3 regions of the Methylovorus glucosotrophus genome follow, and region 1 is predicted to be linked to each of the others. Evidence: riboswitches for the same ligand, from Rfam matches in the RefSeq annotation. Region 1 holds a riboswitch; each other region holds the start of a gene.

Region 1 (7,022 bases):
CCAATCCAGCGTGCTTGAGCGGTCGACTTCCACCTGACCGCCACGTGCTTCGGATAGCAGACTGAGCGTATCCAGCGGCAATATGCCTTGATCCCACAGGCTGCCACGGAAGGAGGAATACGCGCCCCGCTCTTCCGCCAGATAGCTGGAGGCGAGGTAGGCGTTGTAGCACACGGCTTCCATGGCGTGATCGGCGAATTCCACTGCGGCGGATGAGGCATACGGCACGCGCATGGCGTGCAAGGCATCCTGAAAACCCATGATGCCGAGGCCCACCGGGCGGTGACGGTAATTGGAATTGCGCGCCTTGCCCACGGCGTAGAAGTTAATGTCAACCACGTTATCCAGCATGCGCATCGCCACGCGGATGGTGGCGGCCAGCTTGGTCTGGTCCAGCACGTAGCTGTCGCCTTCGGGCTTCAGGTGCGCCATCAGGTTCACCGAGCCCAGGTTGCACACGGCGATTTCCGTTTCGGAGGTATTCAGCGTGATCTCGGTGCAGAGGTTGGAGCTGTGCACCACGCCCACATGCTGCTGCGGCGAACGGATATTGCACGGGTCTTTGAAGGTGATCCATGGGTGTCCGGTTTCAAACAGCATGGAGAGCATCTTGCGCCACAGCTGCACCGCGGGCACGCGCTTGAACAGCTTGATTTCGCCATGGTCGGCGCGGCGCTCGTAGTTGGTATAGGCCGTCTCGAAAGCCTTGCCATACAGATCATGCAGATCCGGCACGTCAGACGGCGAAAACAGCGTCCAATCCGCATTGGCCTGCACGCGCTGCATAAAGAGGTCAGGAATCCAGTTGGCGGTGTTCATGTCGTGCGTGCGGCGGCGGTCGTCGCCAGTGTTCTTGCGCAGGTCCAGAAACTCTTCCAGGTCCAGATGCCAGCTTTCCAGATAGCCACACACCGCGCCCTTGCGCTTGCCGCCCTGATTCACCGCCACGGCGGTATCGTTGACCACTTTCAGGAAAGGAATCACGCCCTGGCTTTTGCCATTGGTGCCCTTGATGCGCGAGCCCAGCGCCCGCACTGGCGTCCAGTCGTTGCCCAGGCCACCGGCAAATTTTTGCAGCAGCGCGTTTTCCTTGATCGCCTGGTAAATGCCATCCAGATCATCGCTCACGGTGGTGAGGTAGCACGACGACAGCTGCGAATGGCGCGTGCCGCTGTTAAACAAGGTTGGCGTGGAGCTCATGAAATCAAAGCTCGACAGCACATGGTAAAACTCGATGGCGCGGCTTTCGCGGTCAATCTCGTTGATCGCCAGGCCCATGGCCACGCGCATGAAAAACACCTGCGGCAGTTCAATGCGGCGCTCTTCAATATGCAAAAAGTAGCGGTCATACAGCGTCTGCAAACCCAGGTAGCCGAACTGCAGATCGCGGTCGGCCACCAGTACGCTGGCAAGGCGGCTGAGATCAAACTGCGCCAGGCGCTCATCCAGCAATTCGGCGGCAATGCCGGTCTTGATGTATTGCGGAAAATATTCGGCATAGCGCTGCGCCATGGCGGTGTGGCTCACGGCTTCGCCCAGCACCTCGGCACGCACCAGGTCCAGCTGCAAACGGGCGGTAACGTAGTTGTAAGCAGGCTCGCGCTCAATCAGGCTGCGGGCGGAGAGAATCAGCGCGCGGCGCACTTCATCAAACGGCATGCCGTCGTACAGGTCGCGCATGGCTTGCTCCACAATCACGGCGGGTTGCACCGCATCGCCCAGATTCACGCAGGCCTCGGTCACCATGCTCAGCAGCAACTGCTGGTCCAGCGGCACGCGCTTGCCATCCTGCAGCACATGCAGGGTGGGCGCAGGCGCTTGCTGGGCGGCGCGCTCGGCCGCACGCTTTTCGCGGTACAGCACATAGGCACGCGCCACGTCATGCTCGCCGGAGCGCATCAGCGCCAGCTCTACCTGATCCTGAATATCTTCAATGTGGATGGAGCCACCGGCTGGCTTGCGGCGCACCAGGGCGGCCACCACGGTATCGGTCAGCGCCTGCACCTCGGTGCGCATATGGCTGGAAATAGTCGAGTGCTCGCCCGCCACCGCCAAAAACGCCTTGGTCAGCGCAATCGAAATCTTGTCGGCGGCAAACGGCACGGCGGCGCCATCACGGCGTATGACTTGCAAACTGGGGAGTGCAGCATTTAAAACCGGCTGCGCGGTATTGATATCATCCATCTACTTGGCTCCTATCAGGAGCGGGAGTCGGCAACCGACGTACGCAGGCGCAATGACATTGCATTGCCGCTGTACATCCACCACCAGGACCAGCAAGGGAGAAGGCGCAAACCTTCCATCTGCCGAGGACACCCCGCCTCAAACGCGTTGAAAAAATCCACGGCAGGTCTCCTGGCTCCCGGCCTTACGCTTGGCGCCTTCCCGAACCCCGGCAGGTTCAGTGGCTTCAGATGCCTTGCGCTACCAGACTGACATGACGTCAGCCCGATGGCTGGTTACAGTTGCGGGGGCAGCCCCGGCGTTGCATATCGGCGAGAAATATTCTGCAGACACACGCACCGGATTCCCTTTTAACTCGCGGTTTGAATCAAACCTTGAGGACCGTAGTGCTGGCAATGTAACACAATAGGGAGTGGTATCGTCAACAGGGAAATACAAAATATGGGAATAACGCCCTATGTACTCTGGGCGGAATCAAGCTATCGCCGCAAGCCAAAACGCCTGATGGCGCAGGCCCGGGCGACAAATATTTCAATCGCATGACATACGACCGCATAATGTCGGTTGTTGCCCTCCCCCCGGCATTTCATCCCCCATAAAAGAAAGTTGTTGTTCGTGGAAATCGCGTTCGTGTTTGGCAGGCTGGTGTTTTCCATACTCGCCAATGTCTATCAGAAAAAACTGTCGCAGCATCCGCTGCACCCCTTCTTCATGGTGGCGACCAGCTATGTGGTGTTGAGCGTGCTGGCGCTGCCGTTTGTGCCTGTGGTGCATGCTGCCAGCCTGCCGCAGGCGTTCTGGATGAATGTCTTGCTGGCGGCCGTGCTCGATGTCGGCGGCTGGATGTTCATGGTGATGTCGCTCGCCAAAACCGATCTGTCGGTGTTTGGGCCGCTGAATGCTTACAAGGTGGTGATTTCCATGCTGCTCGCCATTGTGTTTCTGGGCGAGGTGCCTACCCTGCAGGGCTTTGCAGGCGTGGCGATTATTGTGGTGGGCAGTTTCTTTCTGATGCCTGCCAACGGTCAGCGCGAGGCCAACCGCATGCTGCTGTTGCTGAAGGAGCGCGGCGTGCAGGCGCGTTTTCTGTCCATCCTGCTGTTTTCCATCGGCACGCTGTTCCTGAAAAACGCGGTGACGGATGGCGGGCCGCTGGCCACGCTGGTGTTCTGGTCGCTGCTGGGCTTGCCGCTGGTGATGCTGGCGAATCTGCTGTTCATACCCGCCAGTGTTAAAGAAAGCACCAAAACCTCGCTGTCGCATTTGCCCACGATTGCCAGCATAGGCGTCATGATTTTCATCATGCAGTACTGCACGCTGGTGCTGCTGTCGCACATGCTGGTGGCGTACACGCTGGCGCTGTTTCAGATGAGCATGGTGTTGCAGGTGCTGGTGGGCTATCAGGTGTTCAAGGAAAAAGACATTCTGCGCAAGCTGATCGCTGCTATCGTCATGATGCTGGGCAGCCTGCTGGTGATTAGCGCCTGACCAAGCCGGGCATTAAAAATGCCAGCGGCCAACGCATGCATTGATACGTGGGCCGCTGGCAAGGTTTACACGAGCGATAATCCCGAGATCACGCCGCCTTGTGATTGAGCTTCTCGTGGCGGAGCTGACGCGCTGCGGCGACCATGTGTTGCAGGGCGGCGATTGTTTCCGGCCAGCCGCGGGTTTTGAGGCCGCAATCCGGATTCACCCACAGACGCTCTACCGGGATCACCTCAATCGCTCGCTTCAGCAAGGTGGTCATGGCTTCCACACTCGGCACCCGCGGCGAGTGAATGTCATACACGCCGGGGCCGATGTCGTTGGGGTAATCAAACTCGCCAAAGCCATCCAGCAGTTCCATCGCCGAGCGCGACGTCTCAATGGTAATCACGTCGGCATCCATCGCGGCAATCGACGGCAGAATGTCGTTGAACTCCGAATAGCACATGTGGGTGTGTATCTGCGTGCCGTCTTCCGCCACGCTGGCCGATAGCTTGAATGCCCGCACCGCCCATGCCAGATATTGCGCCCATTTGGCCTGCTGCAAAGGCAGCCCTTCGCGGAAGGCAGGTTCGTCAATCTGGATGATGGCAATGCCGGCCTGCTGCAGATCGGCCACTTCATCGCGTATCGCCAGCGCCAGTTGCAAGGCGGTGGTTTCGCGTGGCTGGTCATCGCGCACAAACGACCATTGCAGCATGGTCACCGGACCTGTGAGCATGCCCTTGACCGGCTTGCTGGTGAGCGACTGCGCGTAGCGGGCCTCCGCCACCGTCATCGCCAGCGGACGATGCACATCGCCATAGATAATCGGCGGTTTGACGCAGCGCGAGCCATAGCTCTGCACCCAGCCGTACTGGCTGAACACATAGCCTGCCAGCTGCTCGCCGAAGTATTCCACCATGTCGTTGCGCTCGGCTTCGCCGTGCACCAGCACATCCAGATCCAGCGCCAGTTGTTGCTCAATGGCATGGCGGATATTCTGCTGCATGGCCAGCGTGTAATCCTGCGCACTCAGATCGCCCCGGCGAAACGCTGCCCGGCTGGCGCGTATATCGGCGGTCTGCGGAAAAGAGCCTATGGTGGTGGTCGGCAGCAAAGGCAGCCGCAAACGCTTTTGCTGCGCCAGACGCCGCTCGGCAAACGGGCTGCTACGCTCGGCGGATAACTGCGGCAGATGCTGCAAGCGCTGCTGCACACTCTCGTTATGCACACGTGGCGATGCGCCACGAGAAGCGATGGCCTTGCGCGCGGCTTGAAACTCGGCAGCCACGCTATCCACCCCGTGATTCAGCGCCTGCTGCAACAGCTGCAACTCACGCAGTTTTTCATCGGCAAACGCCAGCCAGGAGCGTATTTCTGCGTCCATAGACGACTCCTGCGCCAGCGAAACCGGCACATGCAACAGCGAGCACGATGGCGCGATCCACAAGCGATCTCCCAGCCGCTGCGCTACCGGCTGCAACAGCTGCAAGGTCTTGTCGAGATCGTTGCGCCAGACATTGCGGCCATCCACCACCCCGGCGGAAAGCACCCAGTGGCTGGGCAAGGCCGCCAGCCAAGCGGCGAGCTGTTCTGGCGCCCGCACCAGGTCGATATGCAGGCCATCCACTGGCAAAGCGGTGACCGCGCCCACATAGCGTGCCACGCTCTCAAAATACGTCGTCAGCAACAGCTTGGGCCTGTGGTCGCGGATGCGGGCATAGGCATCAGCAAACGCCGCCAGCCAGCGTGCATCGAGGTCCAGGGCCAGCACCGGCTCATCAATCTGCACCCAGGCAATGCCGCGCAGCTTGAGCTCGCTCAGCAAAGCGGCATATTGCGCGCACAAGGCAGGCAGCAGGCTCAGGCGATCAAACCCGACATCGCGGCTCTTGCCCAGATACAGCCAAGACACCGGGCCCAGCAATACGGGCTTGAGCTCGGCGCCGGTGGTCAGCGCCTGGTCTATCTGCAGCAGAAACGCATGGGCGTTGATGGAAAATTCGGTCTCCGCGCTCAGTTCTGGCACCAGGTAGTGGTAGTTGGTATCAAACCACTTGGTCATTTCCAGCGCGGGCTGCTCGGCATTGCCGCGGGCCAGGGCAAAGTAGTCCTGCGCCTGCAATGGCCGCCCGGCAAAGCCAAAGCGCGGCGGCGTGGCGCCAAACAGCACAGTGTGGTCCAGCACATGGTCGTAGCATGAAAAATCATTGACGCTGATAAAGGCCAGGCCGGCGTCTATCTGCTTTTGCCAATGCGTCTCGCGCAGCTGGCGCGCGGTTTGCTCCAGCGCGGCTTCATGGCGGGCTTCTTCGCCGGGCGCGCTTTTCCAGAACGCCTCCAGCGCGACTTTCAGTTCACGGTTGGCCCCGACGCGCGGGTACCCCAGGATATGGGCTTTGATCATGACAACTCACCTCTCAATAACGAAGGCCGCAGTTTGCGTGCTATCATCGAATTAATAAAGCGAGTTTTTTTCCATTAAACTTGAATTAAATTCATATCATGATCGAAATCCGACATCTCAAATCCTTCAAGGCCATTGCCGAAAGCGGCAAGCTGGCGCTGGCCGCCGAGCGCGTTTACCTGACGCAATCGGCGCTCTCGCACCAGATACGCTCGGTGGAGCAGTATTACCAGATCACGCTGTTTCAGCGCACCGCGCACGGCTTGCGCTTTACGCCTGCGGGCGAACGCCTGCTCAAGCTGGCGGACATCGTGCTGGAAGCCACGGCGCAGGCGGAGCGCGATCTGGAGCGGCTGAAGTCCGACCAATCCGGCGAGTTGCGCATTGTGCTGGAATGCCACACCTGCTTTGACTGGCTGACGCCGGTGATGGATGCCTTTAGGCGTGCCTGGCCGGAGGTGGAGCTGGACCTGGTGGCCGGGTTTCATAGCGACCCCTGGAGCCTGATCAAGGAAGGCAAGGCGGATTTTGTCATTGGCGGCCTGCCAGGCAAGATGAAGATGCTGCAGCACGTACCGCTTTTCACTTTTGAAATCATGGCGGTATTGCCTACGGACCATCCCCTGCACACCCGGCCCTTTTTGCAGGCCGAAGATTTCAGCGGCAGCACGCTGATCACCTATCCGGTACCGGAGGAACGCATTGACCTGATACGCGAAGTCCTGCATCCGGCCAATGTGGCGTTTGACCGTCGCACGGCCGAGCTGACTGTCGCCATCATGCAGCTGGTGGCGAGCCGTCGCGGGCTGGCGGCGCTGCCCAGCTGGGGCATACAGAGCTATCTGGAGCATGAGTATGTGATCGCCAAACCCATCACGCGCAAAGGCCTGTGGTCGGAGCTTTACGCTACCGGCAATACCGAAATCATGGCGCGGCCTTATGCGGTGGATCTGGTGCGGAT
Region 2 (7,022 bases), on a different contig from region 1:
ATACTGGTCGATAACGACGCCATATGCGCCGCCATCAAGGATGTGTTTGAAGACACGCGTTCGATTCTGGAGCCTGCTGGTGCGCTTGCCACCGCCGGACTTAAGGAATACGCCAAGCGTCACCAGTTGCAAGGCAAAACGCTGATTGGCATTGCCTCTGGCGCCAATATCAATTTTGATCGCCTGCGCTTTGTCGCTGAGCGCGCCGAAATCGGCGAAAAGCGCGAGGCCGTGCTGGCAGTGACGATTCCGGAAAAACCAGGCTCGTTCAAAACCTTCTGCCGCCTGCTGGGTGGCCGCAGCATTACCGAATTCAATTATCGCTACTCCGATCCACAGGCCGCCCACATCTATGTCGGCATTGCCATTCAGGATCCGGCGGAGTCGCGGGCACTGGTCGAGATGCTGCAGGCGCATGGCCTGGCCACGCTGGACCTGACCGACAATGAAGTGGCCAAGCTGCATCTGCGCCATCTGGTCGGCGGTCATGCCCCGCAAGCCAAGCATGAATGCGTATACCGTTTCGAATTCCCCGAAAAACCCGGCGCGTTGATGAATTTCCTCGACACCATGGGGCATAACTGGAACATCAGCCTGTTTCATTATCGCAACCACGGCGCAGACTTCGGCCGCGTGCTGGTCGGCATGCAGGTTCCGCCTGAAGACCAGCAGGCATTTGCCGACTTCCTGCAGAACCTGGGTTACCCCTACTGGAATGAAAGCCACAACCCCGCCTATGAATTATTTTTAGGCTAGGCTTTTGGCTGTAAGCAACCAAAGTGGTGGTTGCTTACAGCCAGTTTCTTTGGGGGATTTCTTCAAGTTGCTGAAATAATTCGAATTAATTTTCCAGCACGATTTTTGCATGGATGTCAGCGGCCCCGTGCAATGCCCCCAGGCATGCTGCACGGCAATGAACCTATGCATTTTGACGTTGCCTACAACAGATCATAAAAAGCACGTCAACCACCACGTAAGAAGGAGAGAGTCAGCATGAAATCTACCCCCCTCGTCATGAGGTTTAGCGCCACCTTGATCCTGGCAGCCAGCGGACTATTGGCAAGCCATGCGGCAATGGCCGACAAAGGTATCGCGTATGTGACCAATCAGGATGCCGGTGTCAGCGTCATTAATCTGGATACGCTGGAAACCAGCAGAACCATCGACATTCAGGGCAAGGCACCACGTGGCCTGGGCGTCACGGCGGATGGCAAGTTGCTCATCACCGCCAACAAGGAAAATGGCAATATCTCCGTGATCGATACCGCCACTGGCAAGCTGGTGCAGCATATCGACATCGGCAAAAACCCCGAATTTGTCCGCATCAAGGGCGACCTCGCCTTTGTATCCTTTGAGCCCAGCTCCAAAGGCGGCCCACCACCAAAACCAGGTGAACCCGCAGCCAAGGAAGATGACGATGATGATGACGAGCCAGCCCGCATCGCCATTGTGGATCTGAAAAAAGGCAAGAAAATCCGTGAGATTGTCGGCGGCCCGGAAACCGAAGGCATTGAATTCTCCAAGGATGGCAAAAAGCTGATTATCACCAATGAGGCTGACAACACCATCACCGTCCACAACATTGCCACAGGCAAGTTGCTGAAAACCGTCAAGACCAAGGAATACGGCGAACGCCCACGCGGCATCAAGGTTTCCCCTGATGGCAAAACCTATGTCGCCACCCTGGAGTTCGGCAACAAGTTTGTCGTGCTGGATGACAAGTTCAAGGTATTAAAGACTGTAGATACCGGCAAGGGTCCTTACGGCATCGCCTATGACCGCGATGGCAAGCACATCTATGTCGCCACCTCCAAGGAAAAAGCCCTGGAAGTCTACGATGCCAAGACCTACAGCAAGGTGAAGTCTGTTACCACCGGTGATCGTTGCTGGCACTTCAGCTTCACCCCAGATGACAAGCAGATTCTGCTGGCATGCGGCAAATCCAACGAAGTGGTGGTATTTGATGCGACGACGCTGGATGTCGTAAAACGCGTGACCGACAAGGATATGCCTTGGGGCCTGGTCACTTACCCTAAATCCATGGGTAGCCTGGATCAGCCTTAAATCACTGACTGGCAGTTTCGATCAGTACAAAAAAGCCCGCAATTGCGGGCTTTTTTCTTTTTCACGCTTGCACGCGAGGTGTGAAAAAGCGGTTAAATGGGATCAAACAGATCCGGGCCAAAAATCCCGGTTGGTTTGCCATCCAGACTGCGCTGGTTTTTGTCCTGCCAGTAACGTCGCATGCCTGCTTCGCCCTGTTTTTCTGCCCATTGCGTCAACTGGGTGCGCTGGCCCTGGTAACTGAACAAGGGCACGGCCATGCCGCACGAAGTCTGCACCAGATCAACTTTCAATATAAAAATCTGGCGTGTTCCCGGCAGCTGCTCAAAGCGGGCGGCCCAGTCATTCCAGGCACGGTCATGCGGATGCACCACTTGCGCTTGCCCATACAGACGCAAAATCAGCGGCTTGCCTTCAAACGCACAAAACATCAGTGTCATGCGCGGGTTTTCGAGCAGATGCGCAGCCGTTTCATTGCCGCTGCCCGTCACATTCAGCCAGGCCACGGTGTTGGCATCCAGCACGCGCAATGAATCCAAACCTTTGGGCGAGAGATTGACCCGGCCTTCCGGCGCGGCAGTAGCCACAAAGAACATGGGTTGCTGCCAGATGAACTCCATGTGCTCCTGGCCAAGCGCATCAAACTGCTTGCTCATGCTAGGCTTCCAGCAGCTTCATGATGAAATTCCATTCGCGCGGATCTACCGGGGTGATGGAAAGACGATTACCACGCTGCAGAATGCGCAGACTTTCCAGCTCCGGTGTTTCGCGCATTTCCTTCAAGCTCAAGAGACGGGTTTTACGCACCAGCTTGACGTCCACATTGAACCAGCGGGGATTTTCTGGCGTTGCCTTGGGGTCATAATATTTATGCCCCTCAACAAACTGCAACCGGTCAGGATAGGCAAGCCGGCTCACTTCGGCGATACCGACAATGCCTGGCTCGGCACAGTTGGAATGGTAAAACAGCACGCCATCGCCGACCTTCATCTGGTCACGCATGAAATTGCGTGCCTGATAATTACGGACGCCATACCAGTCCACCGTTTGATTGGGAAAACCGGCAAGATCATCAATCGACACATCGCCGGGCTCAGACTTCATTAACCAATATCGCATTTTTCTTCTCTATGACGTTCAGTTTTACGTATGATAATCCAACTCAATGGCGTAACGTCAAAGCCCAACCAGCTTCTCGGTTCTGCATTTCAAGATCGAGGAGTATACCCACACCAAGCACTGATACAGGAACTGCACCATGGCAAAAAACGTGTTAGGTACCCCGCTGCAATCCTGCAGCACTCAACCATTGACCGGCTTCACCCGTAACGGCTGCTGCGAAACCGGCCCCGAAGACACAGGCAGTCACACTGTCTGCGCGCAAGTCACTGAAGAGTTTCTGGCATTTTCCCAATCCCGGGGAAATGACCTTAGCACGCCACGACCTGAATATGGATTTGAAGGCTTGAAACCTGGTGATCGCTGGTGTTTGTGCGCCGCCCGCTGGCATGAAGCTGCAGAGGCAGGGTTTGCGCCGCCGGTGATCCTGGAAGCCACGCACGAGCGTGCGCTGGAGATTGTGAGTCTGGGGGATTTGAAATACCACGAACTGCGATAACCCAAACCAGCAGGATATCGCCATAAAAAAAGCACGGGGTTCCATTGGAATCACGTGCTTTTTGCAATGTGGGAGTTCCCCGCAAGCATCACCCAGGCCAGCATCCTGAACCAAAAGGTTCAAGTGGTAACAGCGTGGAACACATCAGGTACACCCACATTAGGAGCGCGCTCAACAGTGAATCAACACACCGAAACCGATGCCAAAGACTAGTTCAAGGAATTTATGACCTAAACAATACCGCAGGGAACAAACTGGCGCCATGACAGACATGGCAAAAGAAAATTTTTGATCAGAACAACTTGTTTTGCTCGGCAATCGCCTCGTCAATCTGTTCCTGCATGGACATCATTCTACGCTTCAAATCCCCGATGTCAAAGCCGCCGCTACGGGTAGTTAAAAGCTCATGCGCCATGTTGAGGGCGGCCATCACCGCAATACGCTCAATGCCAATCACCTTGCCGGTATCGCGAATTTCACGCATCTTGCGATCAAGATACGTGACGGCTGAAATCAATCCTTCACGCTCATCATCCGTACAGGAAACCTTGAACTCCCGCCCCATGATGTTGACATCAACTGCACGCACTTCGCTCATAGGCTACCTTCTGGCAATTGGCTTAACAGAGCCTCGATCCGGCTACCAGCCTTGGACATTTGCTCTTTCAAAAGGCGCGATTCATCACGGCTTTGGGCAAGCTCCTGACGCAATTGCAGATTCTCCGAACGCACGGCATGGTAAAGCTGCACCAGCTCACCTACCTTGTCTTCGAGGGCTTTCAGATCGGATTCCATATCGGCACTATAATTGTAAAAAGCTTGCATGGTCAACTGCTAACGAGCATTTTTGAAAGTATTACAACACGTTAAGTTTTAATCTCGCTTTGGTGAAATTTTTTGCATCCCGTATAATCCTATGCACGTTATCTGGTGCCCGATTTGCTGCTCTGCAAACCGGGTGAAACTGGGAAACAGGTGCGTTGACGATTAATCGAGCAACTATTCCTGTGCTGCCCCCGCAACGGTAATTACGTGCGGTTCATTCAACAAGCCACTGTGCACATGCATGGGAAGGCGAATGAACAAAACGTATAAGCCCGGAGACCGGCCCGATAGCTCACAAGCAGGCAATACCGCGGGGTGACGGTTTTCGCAGCGAATCGCAGATAACTTAATTTCATATTGCGCCTTCGTTCCGGATAGATTCAACAGCTTCCCTCACGGTATTCCCTTTTTATTTCTCGCATGCGGGGTCGCATGCACACAAAGGGGTATTCATGAACAAAACCATACTGGCAAGTACGATAGGCTTGCTGTTTACGACGGGCGCATACGCGGAGGCCACCTCCATTTACACCGATGAAGTCGTGGTCACTGCTAGTCGCATCGCAGAATCCCGCGAGAATGTATTGGCAGACGTCAGCGTCATTACCCGCGAAGAAATTGAGCGCGCCGGTCAATCCACTTTGGCAGAACTGCTAAGCACCCAACCCGGGATTCAAATAGAATCCAATGGCGGCCTGGGCGCCACCACCAATATCCACCTGCGCGGCACAGGTTCACAAGCGGTAGTCGTAATGATTGATGGCATGCGAGTCAGCTCAGCGACAACAGGAACCACCACGCTGAGCCAAATTCTGCCTGAGCAAATTGAACGCATTGAAATCCTGCGTGGCCCGGCATCAAGCCTGTATGGAGCAGATGCCATCGGCGGTGTAATACAGATTTTTACCCGACAGGGCAAAGGCGAACCCCGTCTGTCAGCATCTGCAGGTTATGGCAGCAACAACACACAACAGGCATCTGCGGCCTTGAGTGGCTCCGTGGGCGATACTCGCTATGCTGCGAGCGTCGCGTCGCTCACCACAGATGGTATTTCGTCATTCAGGACCCAATCCGGACGAGATCAAGATCACGATGGTTTTCGCAATCTGAGCTTTAATGGCAACATCAGCCACACTCTGGCAGAAGGTCATGAAATTGGTGCTCAGGTATACACATCAAATGGTCACTATGACTTTGACGGTAATGACTTTCCTGCCAATCAGGATTTGCGTCAACAAAGCTTTGCCCTTACCAGCAAAAACAAAATCACCGAATACTGGCAGAGCCAGTTCCGCATAGGCGAAAGCCAGGACGATCTTTACAGCGTCGGCAGTTTCGGCGTCAGCTCGTTGCGCACCAAGCAGCGCCAACACTATTGGCAGAATGACTTGCGCTTGCCATTGGGCACATTAACTCTTGCCTATGACAGACTAGAAGACAAGGTCGATGGGAATGGCAGCTACACCGTCGACAAACGGTTTAATAATGGCTACCTTGCAAGCTATCTGCTTGAGAAAAATGCCCATGCATTCAAGTTTGGCTTACGCCGAGACAATAACTCCCAATTTGGGGAACATACCACCGGGAACATAGGATATGGGTATCGCCTTAATGATTACTGGCGCGTGAATGGAAGCTTTGGTACAGCCTTCCGGGCACCGACCTTTAATGATTTATATCTTCCATTTCAGGATTATGGATTTGGCTATACCTATCAAGGCAACCCCAACCTTAAACCTGAAACATCACGCAATACCGAAGCGGCCGTTGTCTACGATCAAGGACATCACCGTATCAGCTTGACGGCCTACCATAACGAAATTGACAACCTGCTGGTGGGTACAAATGGCACCCTGACAGATTTTCCCAGCAATGTAGGCTCCGCCAAAATTAAAGGCGCCACATTAAGCTATGAGGGCTGGATAGAAAATTATCACCTGCGAGCAAGCGCAGATGTACAAGATCCACGGAATGAAGATACCGGAAAAGTGATTGCCCGTCGGGCACGTCAATATGGCTCTCTCTGGCTGGGGCAGGTATGGGGAAAGTTTGAGATCGGGACAGAAGTAATCGCCAGTGGCAAGCGCTTCAATGATCCTGAGAACCAAATCGTTATGGCTGGTTACACCCTGGTTAATCTCACTGGAAAATACAAAATCAATGAAGACTGGTCATTGAATGCAAGACTGAATAATTTGCTGGATAAAGACTACACCTTGGTAACAACCGCTACGACCTTCACCCCTACTGCACCACCGTACGGTACCCCTGGGACCAATCTCTTCATCAGTGTACGTTACTCGCCTTCAAAATAAAGTTCAGGCCCTTCATTTATGGAGGGTCTTTTTTTAAATCTACCAGTTTGAGGTTACAATCCAAGGCACTAAGCAAGCACAACGGAGTTTTGACGAAATGCCGCAGCACAACAAGCAGTCTTTCTGGGTGGGCGCTATCCTGATTCTTTTGATCATCGCCACTCGCACCCAGCATTTCGGCAATGATGTTTACCTGCCTG
Region 3 (7,022 bases), 850 kb from region 1:
CGTCGACCGGCGGCATTCTGGCGATAGGCTGCGCCAGGAAAGATGCCTCGGGCAAGGCAAGATATGCGGCGAAAGATCTGGTGAATATCTATGAAACCCGTGGCAAGGAGATCTTCTCGCGCTCGCTGTGGAAGGGCGTGTCCTCCATAGGCGGGATTGCCGATGAGCTTTACTCCGCCGATGGCATTGAGCAGGTGCTGCAGGAGTATTTTGAAGACGACGCGCTGCAGGACTGCCTGACCAACACCCTGATCACCAGCTATGACCTGCAAAACCGCGAGCCTATTTTTTTCAAGAGCTGGAAAGATGAACACAAACCGCTGCTGCTCAAACACGTGGCGCGTGCCACATCGGCCGCGCCTACCTATTTTGAACCCACCCAGATCGAAGTAGCAGGCTCGCTGAAAACCCTGGTGGATGGTGGCGTATTTATCAATTCGCCCTCGGTATCGGCTTATGCCGAAGCCAAACGCATTTTCCCGGATGAAACCGAGTTTCTGCTGGTTTCGCTAGGCACCGGCGAGCTGATCAGGCCGATTACCTTTGATGAGGCGAAAGACTGGGGCAAGGCTGGCTGGGTGCTACCGCTGTTGAGCTGCATGTTTGATGGCGTGGCCGATGCCGCCAATTACCAGATGCAGATGATACTGGGCGACCATTACTACCGGCTGCAAACGGAATTGAGCATCGCCTCGGATGACATGGATAACGCCACCAAGGGCAATATTGAAAACCTGAAAGCGGAAGCCAAAAAACTGATCAAAGCCAACAAGGCCACGCTGGAGACGATCTATCAGGCGCTGGCGCGCTAAGCGCTGCCAGCATCACCATGCAATGCCCCGGCTAACTGCACAAACGTGACAGGGAATCAAAATCAAACGCCTGTCCGCTGATGCTCTTCTGAAACACATCCTGCTGCTGAATCCGCTGCGGGGTGTTGAAAGTCGCGCTATTCAGCTTGTCGATAAACCCATCGTCCACCAGCATGGCACAAGCCAGGCTGCGGGAGTATTCCGACTTCAACACGGACAGCATCTGGGCATGCTCAAAATCAAACTCCACGATCTTTTGCAGCGATTTCGCATAGGTCGTTCTGACCGAAATCACCTCAGGCAAGCTGGAGGATTGCGCAATCAGCGGCTCAATATCATCGCGTATGCCATCCCGGTTTTTGTCTGGCCCCGAGAGTGGGCTGGTCTTGACCTCAGTATGCAGCAAGGCAGCCGCCCAGCCGGGCAGTTTGTCGCAGGCAGATAGCGTCAACAGCAGTCCGGCAGCGCCAAATAGCGGCACCAGCCGGGCAAGCTTCGCGGATATAAACAGAAGGTTCATGCGCACAATAATTAAGAGAGTTTCACGAGCTGAAAGGCCTCATGTAGCCAGATCAAGACTTATGCAGAAAGTATACAGCCCATGCAAAATCCGTCGATCCAGGGGTGACAGAATTGTCACCTTCTCCTGCCAAAGGCCCACTGCGCGTGCCTCTTAACATTTCTTAATACTTATTCAAGCTTCCCCTTTATAATCTATGCACACTGCCAGGTGCCTGCCCTCTCGCTCGAGGGGAAAGGTGAAACGGGAAACAGGTGAAATGCCTGTGCTGCCCCCGCAACGGTAAGCGAGTATGGATGTGCCATCGACGCCACTGGGCCTTGTGCCTGGGAAGGCGGTGCATCAAGCCTCGCGAGCCCGGAGACCGGCCTGCCAGTCACGAAGGAACTACCGCGGGGCGCGGTGTTTGGGCAAGGCTGATCAGCCATCTCATACTCAGGCTCTGTGGTTTTTCCATGATGAATCGGCATGCGGGGTCGCATGCGAACATTTAGGAAACGCCCATGAAACGCACTGCCATGGCGAGCCTGACCGGCTTGCTTTTTTCCGTGTCCGCTTACGCTGAAGATATTCAGCCGCTGGAAGAAGTCGAAGTATCCGCACAAAGCCTCAAACCCGAATCCCGCCTCAAACAGCCACTTTCCACCGGCAGCCGCCTCGGCCTGACGCCATTTGAAACGCCCGCCAGCATTGAGGCTGTGGATGCCGACACCATACGCCGCCGCGGCGATATCAGTATCCGCGAAGCCATATCACGCAGCACCGGTATCAGCGACATCAGCAATCTCGGCGTGGGCAATGCCTTTTCAGCGCGCGGCTTTAGCGGCAATGATTCCATCGGTCAGGCAGAAGATGGCGTACGGCTCTTGACCGCCGCCAGCACGATCACGTTTCCCTCCGACACCTGGGGCTATGAACGCATCGAGGTGTTGCGCGGGCCAGCTTCGGTGTTGTTTGGCACCGGCACCGTGGGTGGCATCATCAACAGCATACGCAAGGCGCCGAGCCGTGAAGCTTCATTTGAAGCACTGACCGGCTGGGGCACCCGCGGCGAATACCGCGCTGGCGTGGGAGGCACCGGGGCCGTGGGCGAGATAGGCGCATTCCGCATTGATGCCTCCGCCACCGGCGGCAATGGCTATGTGGACCGTGGCGAGCATCAGAGCCGCAAGCTCATGAGCGGCCTGCAACTGGTCCCCAGCGATCGTCTGCGCGTCGATTTCACCTTTGATCATAGCAAAGACTCCCCGACCACCTACACCGGCATCCCTTTGCGCGATGGCCGCATCGACAGCAGCCTGCGCAAGCAGAATTACAACGTGCAAGACAGTGCCATGGATTTTGCCGATGACCGCCTGCGCGCCAAGGTGGAATGGGATATTTCAGATAGCCTGAAACTCACCAACATCAGCTACTGGTTTAACAGCCGCCGCCACTGGCGCAACCTGGAATACTATGCTCTCGATAGTGCCAGCAATACCGTAACGCGATCGGGCTATACCGAGATCAAACACCAGCTGAAACAGCTGGGCAACCGCTTGGAACTGGCCAGCATAGCCGATGCCTTCGGCCACAAGAACCGCTGGGCCATGGGCTGGGAAACCACGCGCGTGGATCTGCGTTATATCGACAACTTTTATGATGGCACGGATGGAAGTAACACCGTGCCGGCCAAGGGTTTTGCGCCGGGTTACTACTCCGATGCCGCGCTGGACCCGACCATCCCCGAATTCAAGGCACGCACCTTGCAAAACGCCCTGTTTGTGGAAGATGCGCTGGACCTGACCGAGCGACTGAAACTCACCGCAGGCTTGCGCCAGGACTGGATCAATGTCGATCATCAGAACTTCATCAAGGGCACTTCCTTCGACAAGGATTACTCGCCCTTTTCCTATCGCCTGGGCACGGTGTTCACCGCTACTCCTGGCCTGGCCGTGTATGGGCAATACAGCCAGGGCTCGGACCCGGTATCGTCCATCGTCTCCTTGCGTCCCGGCAGCAAAGCCTACAAGCTGACCACCGCCAAACAGGCCGAAGTCGGCATCAAGCACATGCTGGATCACGGCAAAGGCGAAGTGACGCTGGCGCTGTACCACATCGCCAAGGACGACATCCTGACACGCGACCCTGCCGATCAGCGGCTGACAGTGCAAGGCGGCAAGCAGTCTTCACGCGGTGTGGAGCTTTCCACCCTGCTGCTGCCAAGCGCACATTGGCGTGTAGACGCCAATGTGGCACTGCTGAAGGCGCGCTATGACGAATTGCTGGAAAGCGGTGCCTCACGCGCAGGCAATACGCCGACCAATGTACCGGAGAAAGTCGCCAACGCCTGGGTTTACTACCAGCTGGGTGACTGGTCCATGGGTGCGGGGGCCCGACTGGTAGGGCAACGCTACGCCGACACGGCCAACACCTCGGTCATGCCGGGCTATACCGTGTATGACGCCAACATTGCCTGGCGTGCCAACCGCCACACCACCCTGCGCCTCAACGCCCGCAATCTGGGTGACAAGCTCTACGCCAGCACCTATTACGACACCAGCCAGTTTATCCTCGGCCCCTCACGTAGTCTGGAACTAACGGCCGAAGTCAGCTACTGATTACTGCCGGAGAAACGCGACACTGACGCCCTGCCCTGCCGCCAAGCACCCCTTGCCGCAGCGCGGGGCGTTTTCTTTAGTGGGCGGCAGGCTTGAGCCAGCAGGCCATGCCTATCATTAACCCGGCAATGCCAATCAGCATATAGAGCGAACTGGCATAGCTGCCTGTTACATCGCGCAGATAGCCGAATGCCAGCGGACCAGTCGCGGCGACCAGATAGCCAATGGTGAGCACAAACGCGGTCCATGCGTTGGTTTCACTCGCGTTGGCGGTGTTATCCAGCGGCAAGGTCATGCCCAGGGTAAAGGCACCGCCCAGACCAAAGGCGGTGATGGCGATCACCGGCACAGGTGCCCATAGCGGCGCTATGGTCATCACCATCAGCCCCAGCAAGGTAATCACGGTGCTGGACACCAGCCAGACACGGCGATCCAGCGATTTGCTGTAAGCCCCGAACACCGGACTTGCCAGCATGAAGGCCGCAGTAAAGCACCCCAGCAGCACACCGGCCATGCTGCTGGAGAGGCCATGTTCCAGAAACACCGCCGCCGTCCACGTCACCATGGCATAAAAAATCAGGTTAACGCAGGCAAAAAAAGCGGCAACCCGCCAGGCCAGGGCATTGCGCCATGGCAAGGGCGCCCGCACAGCCACGGTCTTCTGGCTGGCATCGTGCGTGCGCACATGCTGCCAATAGACGTAGCCCCAGGCCAGCGTCGCCAGCAGCCCCAGCACAGACCATATACCGGCGGGCAGGCGCCAGCCACTCACACTCTCTGCCATGGGCGCGGTAATCACGGCAGACAGCGTGCTGCCAAAGGACAAACCTGTCACATAAATGCCCATCACCCACGCCGCGCGGGTCGGGTAATTCACCTTGATGTAGCCCGAGAGCAGCGTGCCGGTGACGGCGATGCCTGCGCCAACACCGACAGTACTCAGCAGCAAGGCCAGCGTATCCGGCGCAAAAGCACGGGCCAAGGTAGACAGACACAGTATCGCCAGGGCTGTCACGATGGTTTTGTCGCGGCCAAACCGGTGCGCCAGCCAGGGCGCGGGCAAGGCCAGCAGGCCCATCAACAAATCAGGTATCGCCGTCAGCAGAGAAGCCTGCGCATGCGACAAGGCAAACGCATCGATAATGCGCGGCAAAATCGGGCCGACAGAGACAATCGAAGGTCGCAGTGCAAGGGCCACCAGCACGATGGCGACAATGCCAAGGCCCAAAGCTGGCAAGGGGGATTCTTTTGTAGCTGGATGCATGCAAGGCCTCAACGGGGAGTTTCAAATGACGATGAATCAAGCCGCCCACAGGACGGTTCATCATGGAAAAGAAACTAACAGACGCCGGCAAATGCGCTCCATACGTCGAATGACTGAGCGCAAGCCTTATGCAGACGCAGGGCGGGCATTGGAGCCTGTCGATCACGCCGCGCCGACGCGCTAGCGCAGGCAACGCACCTTGCTTTCTGCTGTGGGAAATTGAAGAAAATATTTGGCATCCACCCCTTAATTCTCGGTGGATGCTGTCGTTATCAGTAAACAGCAAGGCCTAATAATAGTTAGTGACTTTTCAGGAGATCATCATGTCATCCGCCGTAGGAAGCTCAACCAGCACCAGCTATACACCGCCGCCGCCACCTGCGCAGCAGGCACAGCCCAAGCCGCCAGTAGACGAAAACGAAGCCAGCAAGAAAACGAATGAGGCTCCTCCTCCACCAAAGCCAGCGCCATCGGCTACGGTAGGAACGCAGATCGACACCACGGCTTAAGCCTGCCGCAATAAAAAACCGCCTGTTTGGCGGTTTTTTTATATCCCCTGACAAGAGCCCTCTCTGATTCCACAATCAAAGCAACCTCTGATTCATATCCTCAGTTAGTAATGCAGCTCCACGGAGATTTCCGTCGCGCCACTCAACTCAAATGCGCTGGGCTCAAACGGCGGCGGGCCGGATACCTTGGGATTGTTCGATAGCCCATAGCCTTCGGTGGGGAACATGCCAAAGCGGCGGTTCAGTTCGCCGTTGGCATCTTCGTCGTGATACACCACCACGGCGTAGCGGCCGGGCTTGAGATCATTCCAGCGCAAGATGACTTCGCCAGGGCTGGCAGCTTGCTGCACGACAGCGACAGCTTCGGCTTCCTTGCGGAAGGTTTGGGCCTTGTCATATAAAGCCGCCCGGATATTGCCCTTGTCATTCTTCACGCCTTCTACCTTGACCACCAGTGGCAGCCCTTCTGCCGAGGCATGCAGCGCAAGGCTTGCGAGGATAAGACCAATATATAAACGGGGGTAACGCACGTAACACTCCTTGCTGTGGGTATCTTTCGCCAGGGGCCAAGGCGGCATGATGGCCGCCTTGGCCTCATCCTGCATCAGCGTATAACGGTTTTGCTTTCCTCATGGTCGGCCAGTTGGCTCGATGGCAGCGCTGGCTGCTGAATCTCGCGCATGCCAGCGCGGAAAGTCGGATCGCCCACCCAGGTCGGCCGCTGCACAAAGGCGGTATTGACCAGGCTCTTGCTGGGGTCAAAACCGGTGTAATGCAGCCCAGCCAAGTCAGACCAGGTTTGCTCAAAATACGCCGTGCTGTATTCACGATTCAAGGCAAAGCCCAGATCCTGCGGGTTGTCCTGTTTCCACTGATCCGAGGTCCAGACAAACATGGGGATGGCAAACATGGGCAAGGTAGGATTGCCTTCATTGCGGCCGACAAACTCATGTGGCGGCGTATCGTAAACATCTTCGCCGTGGTCGGACATGAAGGTCAGCATGCTGCGCTCGCCCTTGGCCTGCAGGGTTTTCAACAGGGTGGCCAGCACGTAATCGTTGTAGCGCACGGCATTGTCGTAGGTGTTGACGACCTGGGCCTTGGGGTCATCCAGCCAATCGGGCAGACCGGTGCGATCCTTGAAGTAATCGAACTCGGGCGGATAGCGGTATTCGTACTTCATGTGCGTGCCCAGGAGGTGGACGACGATGAATTTGCGCTGTGCCGGGTCAGCCAGCGCGGACTCGAAGGGCTTGAACACATTGCTGTCGTATTCGCGCGAGTTCTGGTAGCGCGTGTTGTTGGTGTAGCGCTGCA

The links. Region 1 has a riboswitch for cobalamin ahead of FNL37_RS08455 (ribonucleoside-diphosphate reductase subunit alpha). Riboswitches for the same ligand answer to the same signal wherever they lie in the genome.
Region 2: linked by a shared signal. The riboswitch ahead of FNL37_RS11425 (TonB-dependent receptor domain-containing protein) and the one ahead of FNL37_RS08455 (ribonucleoside-diphosphate reductase subunit alpha) in region 1 are both predicted to bind cobalamin.
Region 3: linked by a shared signal. The riboswitch ahead of FNL37_RS04520 (TonB-dependent receptor) and the one ahead of FNL37_RS08455 (ribonucleoside-diphosphate reductase subunit alpha) in region 1 are both predicted to bind cobalamin.

The regions. Positions count from the first base shown of each region.
Region 1 covers NZ_VMSE01000001.1:1,808,674-1,815,695, forward strand. Annotated here, with positions in the region: gene FNL37_RS08455 (ribonucleoside-diphosphate reductase subunit alpha) at 1-2,184, opposite strand, end outside; cobalamin riboswitch at 2,329-2,585, opposite strand; gene FNL37_RS08460 (EamA family transporter) at 2,800-3,672, shown strand; gene metE (5-methyltetrahydropteroyltriglutamate--homocysteine S-methyltransferase) at 3,761-6,061, opposite strand; gene FNL37_RS08470 (LysR family transcriptional regulator) at 6,160-7,022, shown strand, end outside.
Region 2 covers NZ_VMSE01000002.1:99,400-106,421, reverse strand. Annotated here, with positions in the region: gene ilvA (threonine ammonia-lyase, biosynthetic) at 1-756, shown strand, start outside; gene FNL37_RS11455 (cytochrome D1 domain-containing protein) at 994-2,064, shown strand; gene FNL37_RS11450 (pyridoxamine 5'-phosphate oxidase family protein) at 2,157-2,720, opposite strand; gene FNL37_RS11445 (EVE domain-containing protein) at 2,722-3,183, opposite strand; gene FNL37_RS11440 (DUF2237 family protein) at 3,323-3,682, shown strand; gene FNL37_RS11435 (cell division protein ZapA) at 3,975-4,280, opposite strand; gene FNL37_RS11430 (hypothetical protein) at 4,277-4,507, opposite strand; cobalamin riboswitch at 4,594-4,809, shown strand; gene FNL37_RS11425 (TonB-dependent receptor domain-containing protein) at 5,092-6,822, shown strand; gene FNL37_RS11420 (hypothetical protein) at 6,920-7,022, shown strand, end outside.
Region 3 covers NZ_VMSE01000001.1:956,632-963,653, reverse strand. Annotated here, with positions in the region: gene FNL37_RS04530 (patatin-like phospholipase family protein) at 1-812, shown strand, start outside; gene FNL37_RS04525 (hypothetical protein) at 844-1,332, opposite strand; cobalamin riboswitch at 1,524-1,719, shown strand; gene FNL37_RS04520 (TonB-dependent receptor) at 1,836-3,932, shown strand; gene FNL37_RS04515 (MFS transporter) at 4,009-5,196, opposite strand; gene FNL37_RS04510 (hypothetical protein) at 5,520-5,705, shown strand; gene FNL37_RS04505 (DUF2141 domain-containing protein) at 5,810-6,283, opposite strand; gene cptA (phosphoethanolamine transferase CptA) at 6,310-7,022, opposite strand, start outside.